Regions from separate parts of the Comamonas guangdongensis genome, predicted to be linked through region 2. Evidence: riboswitches for the same ligand, from Rfam matches in the RefSeq annotation. Region 2 holds a riboswitch; the other holds the start of a gene.
What was found. A riboswitch is a leader RNA that binds a small molecule or an ion and turns the genes downstream of it on or off. The one in region 2 is predicted to bind glycine.

Region 1 (2,191 bases), on a different contig from region 2:
CGTCGCCACATCGGCCTCGATGCCGTCGATGATGGAGCGCGCCTGCTTGCCCGAGCCGCCATGCGACTGCTTGATGCTCACATCCTGGCCCTGGGTCGCCTTCCAGTGCTTGGCGAACGCCTGGTTGTAGTTCACGTACAGCTCGCGCGTCGGGTCGTAGGAGACGTTGAGCAACTGCACGCCGCCCTGGGCCAGGGCCGGCAATGTGGGCAGAGCGGACAGGGTCAAGCCGGCAATCAGGCTGGCAGCCAGAGGAAACTTGATAAAGTGGCGACGATTTTTCATGTGACTGTGTTCTTGGAGTGAATGGATAACGGGCTTCACCGTTGCTGTGCATTCTTCAACCGCAGTCTTAAAACTCAAACTACTAAGATTTCAGTTTGTTATTACCTAAACATCTGAAATCAACAACAAGGACATTTTTCATGGCACGTACTGTTCACTGCATCAAGCTTGGCATCGACGCTGAAGGCCTGGACTTCCCTCCCTACCCTGGCGAGCTGGGCAAGCGCATCTATGAAAGCGTGAGCAAGCAGGCCTGGGCCGACTGGCTCAAGCACCAGACCATGCTGGTCAATGAAAACCGCCTGAACCTGGCCGATGCCCGCGCCCGTCAATATCTGGTCCGCCAGATGGAAAACCATTTCTTTGGCGGCGGCGCGGATGCGGCTGCCGGCTATGTGCCTCCCAGCGCAGAGTAAGTTCGTCTGACTCGGACACAAAGCCCCGTGGCGCTGGCCCGGGGCTTTTTTATTGCGGGCGGCTGCACCAGCGAGGGGCCGGCCTGCGGGACAGATGGCGGCGCCGGGCCCGCCCTCGGCCTCTAAAGCCGGTTGCCGCACGACCCATCAAACCAGGCCGGCACAGGTATTAACCCGAATACGGTCTCTGGAACTGGCTAGAATCGCGCCCATCCTGCGGGAGAGCGGAACCTGTCAACGGTTCCCGCCGAAGGCGCAAACTCCCATAATCGCTCAGGCAATAAGTACCGCAGGTGGGTCGGACAAGACCCGGATATCGCCAACTGGAGAGCAGCCCGCAACCACAAGTCTGCAGGGCTCACCGAAGGGGCAAGCATGTCCACCGCGAAGGTGCTCATGCGCAACTCTCAGGTAAAAGGACAGCGGGAGAGGCACACCGGACATTCTCTTTCGGATACGAATGGCCGGTCTTTCCCCGAGGGCTGTCATGCTTCCTTCCGTTTCCCTGCTGGACTCATTCCAGACCTCCAGCTTCACCGTCATGCTGGTCATCTATCTGGTGGCCATCGCCGCCGAAGCCATGTCCGGCGCGCTCGCCGCGGGCCGGCGCAATATGGACATCTTCGGCGTGGTCGTGATCGCATTCGTCACGGCCCTGGGCGGCGGCACCATCCGCGACATGGTGCTGGGCCATTACCCCATAGGCTGGACCCAGCATCCCGAATATGTGTACCTGGTCATCAGCTTCGGCCTGCTGACCACGGTGATCGCCCGCCATATGCACCGGCTCAAGCAGGTCTTTCTGTTTCTCGACGCCATGGGCCTGATCGCGTTCTCGCTGATCGGCAGCAATGTGGCGCTGGAGCTGGGCTACCCCGCCATCGTGGTCATCATGGCCGGCATGATCACCGGTATCAGCGGCGGCATTCTGCGCGACGTGCTGTGCAACCAGGTCCCCGTGGTGTTCCGGCGCGAGCTCTATGCCAGCGTCTCGCTGGCAGTCTGCCTGATGTTCCTGGGCCTGCGCCACCTGGACGTAAGCTCCAATATCAGCACCGTTGTCTGCTTTGCCGGCGGCTTGGCGTTTCGTCTGGCGGCCATACGCTTCAAATGGCGGCTGCCCGTGTTTTCCTATCAGCAGCGCTGGGAGTGAAATAATGCTCCCCCTGTGGCGCTGCGCGCCTTCCCCCTCTCTCGCTTCGCGGGAAGGGGACGACAGCCTCGCTGCGGGACGGCCCTTGCTCGCTGCCTCTGGCCTTTACGCTGCGCCAGTTTTTAAGCGTCACGCCCTGTTGATGCGTTTTCCCCTGCCATGTCCGAACCCATTACATGGATGCCTGATGGCACTCCCTATAGCACCCGATTTGGCGACCGCTATCACAGCGAGCTGGGCGGCCTTGACCAGGCGCGCCAGGTTTTTCTGGCCGGCTGCAAGCTGCCCGCGGCCTGGGCCGATGCCGGCCAGTGGCGCATTCTGGAAACCGGCTTCG
Region 2 (2,191 bases):
GGGCTCGCGCACGGGAATGCGCTCCAGCGCAATCAGGCCCACGCGCTTGCGCTTGAGTCGCTGCGGCTCCTGCAGCTGCTCGAAAACGATGGCAGCGCCGGGAAAGCCGCCCGCGCGCTCGCCGCCGGGGCGGCGCACCTTCTGCATGGCCCAGTTCAGGGCCGCTTCGACCGGCGTTGTCGTGGTGTCGATGTCATTGCCATAGAGACAGAGCCCCGCCTCCAGGCGCAGCGAGTTGCGCGCGCCCAGGCCCACGGGGGCCACTTCGGGCTGGGCCAGCAAGGCTTCGGCAAACGCTTGAGCCGCATCGCCGGGCAGGGAGATTTCAAAGCCGTCCTCGCCGGTATAGCCGCTGCGCGTGATGTAGAGCGCATGACCTTGCCAGTCGCAATGATTGCCGGTCATGAAGACCAGTGCACCGATGCCGGGGATAAGCCGCTGCAGCGCGGTGGCTGCCTGGGGGCCTTGCAGGGCCAGCAGCGCGCGATCGGGCAGGGGGACAAGCTCGCAGCGGCTGCCGATGCGGCCTTGGATATGGGCGATATCGGCCTCTTTGCAGGCGCCGTTGACGATGAGGAACAGATCCGCGCCGCGATTGACGAACATCAGATCGTCGAGAATGCCGCCCTCGTCGTTGAGCAGCAGGCCGTAGCGCTGCTTGTGCAGACCCAGGCCGATCACGTCCACGGGCATCAGCGACTCGAGGGCGGCGGCCGCATCGGGCCCGCGCAGCAGCAGCTGGCCCATATGGGAGACGTCGAACAGGCCCGCGGCCTGGCGCGTGTGCAGATGCTCGGCCATCAGCCCCTGGGGATATTGCACGGGCATGGAGTAGCCGGCAAACGGCACCATGCGGGCGCCGAGCTTTTGGTGCAGCGCAAACAGCGGCGTGGTACGCAGGGCGGAAGAGGTGTCGGCAGCAGTCACAGGCAAGCGCTCCGGTGGTCAAACCAAAATGAGTTGCCATGCATGGCAGGGCCATGAATGGCCGGGCCACGAATGGCGGGCTTGCCCTGCTGTCCGCTTTACCTGAGAGATTCACTGCCGCGCATTGAGGCCGGGCAGTTTGCTCCTTCGGTGGATGCCATCCGGCATCTCTCTCCAACAAGGAACGCCGTAGCACCAAGGTGCGACAGCGGTTGCCAGTCCTTTTGCCTGAGCGTTTGGGCACCGGGATGGGGTGTCTGCGCCTTCGGCGGTGCATGGCCGCTCGAAGCGGCAGGCACTCTCTCCTGACCTGGGAATTCTAGCCGTGGGCGCGGGCCCCGCATCACCGCAATACGCAGTTTCGGGGTTTTCGATAGGCCAGAGCCGGGCAACTGCTTGCGCGCAATCCGGCGCCCGGCGTGCTCACTGCTTGCCAGCTGCCGAGGAGGGAATGTCTTGGCGCGGAAAACTCAGAGCGTAGGGCTGCTCGAAGCAGGCCGTGACCGGCTTGCCGTCGCGCATGCCGGGTTCGAACTTCCAGCGCTTGAGCGAGCGCGTGATGGCCGCCATGATGCGTGGATCGGTGCCGGCGGGCAGATAGGCCACGCGGCCCAGCTCTCCCTGGGGCGTCACTTCCAGCCTGACCACGACCTGGATCTGCAGGCCCTGGGGAAACCAGTTGGCATGGATGACCGGTGTTCCGCGCTGCTGCGCCCGCGGGCTTCGCTCCAGCTGGCCCGGTGGTATGCAGTCGGCAGCGATCCAGGCCGGCCAGCCCTCGGCCTGGCCGCTGGAGGCCGGTGTTGAATCGGCCTGCGGTTCTGGAGTAGGCTCGACCGCCTGTGGTGGGATGGCGCCGGCGCAGGCACCGAGCAGCAGGGCCGTCAGGAAGGAGGTGCAGAGGGCGAGGCAGCGTGAGTGGCGCGAAATTTCCATGCGGCATTCTCGGCCATGCCGCTCCCGGTCTCAGGATTGCGCGGGAATCAGGGCCTGCCTGGCGCCATCGGCCTCGGCGCAGGCCCGCCACCAGGGCGTTCCCGTATGCGGGGCATCGAGGTCCAGGCGCTCGCCCATCATGGGGGTGGAGATCGCGACGCCGTGTTTCCGGCTCAGGCCCAGGATCTGCTCGAACGGGTCCCACCAGGCATGCATGGCCAGGCTGAAGGTGCCGTTGTGTATGGGCAGCAGCCAGCGCCCCCCGAGATCCTGGTGGGCCTGCAGGGTCTGGGCCGGATGCATGTGGACATAGGGCCAGTGCGGATCG

Region 1: it holds a riboswitch for glycine, as region 2 does, so the genes downstream of both, AB6724_RS17885 (trimeric intracellular cation channel family protein) here and gcvT (glycine cleavage system aminomethyltransferase GcvT) in region 2, are expected to answer to the same signal.

Annotation. Positions count from the first base shown of each region.
Region 1 is NZ_JBFYGN010000025.1:13,381-15,571, reverse strand. Features, by position in the region: gene AB6724_RS17895 (sulfate ABC transporter substrate-binding protein) at 1-285, opposite strand, end outside; gene AB6724_RS17890 (oxidative damage protection protein) at 426-701, shown strand; glycine riboswitch at 909-1,001, shown strand; glycine riboswitch at 1,015-1,134, shown strand; gene AB6724_RS17885 (trimeric intracellular cation channel family protein) at 1,189-1,854, shown strand; gene mnmC (bifunctional tRNA (5-methylaminomethyl-2-thiouridine)(34)-methyltransferase MnmC2/FAD-dependent 5-carboxymethylaminomethyl-2-thiouridine(34) oxidoreductase MnmC1) at 2,014-2,191, shown strand, end outside.
Region 2 is NZ_JBFYGN010000005.1:166,448-168,638, reverse strand. Features, by position in the region: gene gcvT (glycine cleavage system aminomethyltransferase GcvT) at 1-927, opposite strand, end outside; glycine riboswitch at 1,007-1,115, opposite strand; glycine riboswitch at 1,134-1,245, opposite strand; gene AB6724_RS06305 (energy transducer TonB) at 1,351-1,863, opposite strand; gene AB6724_RS06300 (MBL fold metallo-hydrolase) at 1,894-2,191, opposite strand, start outside.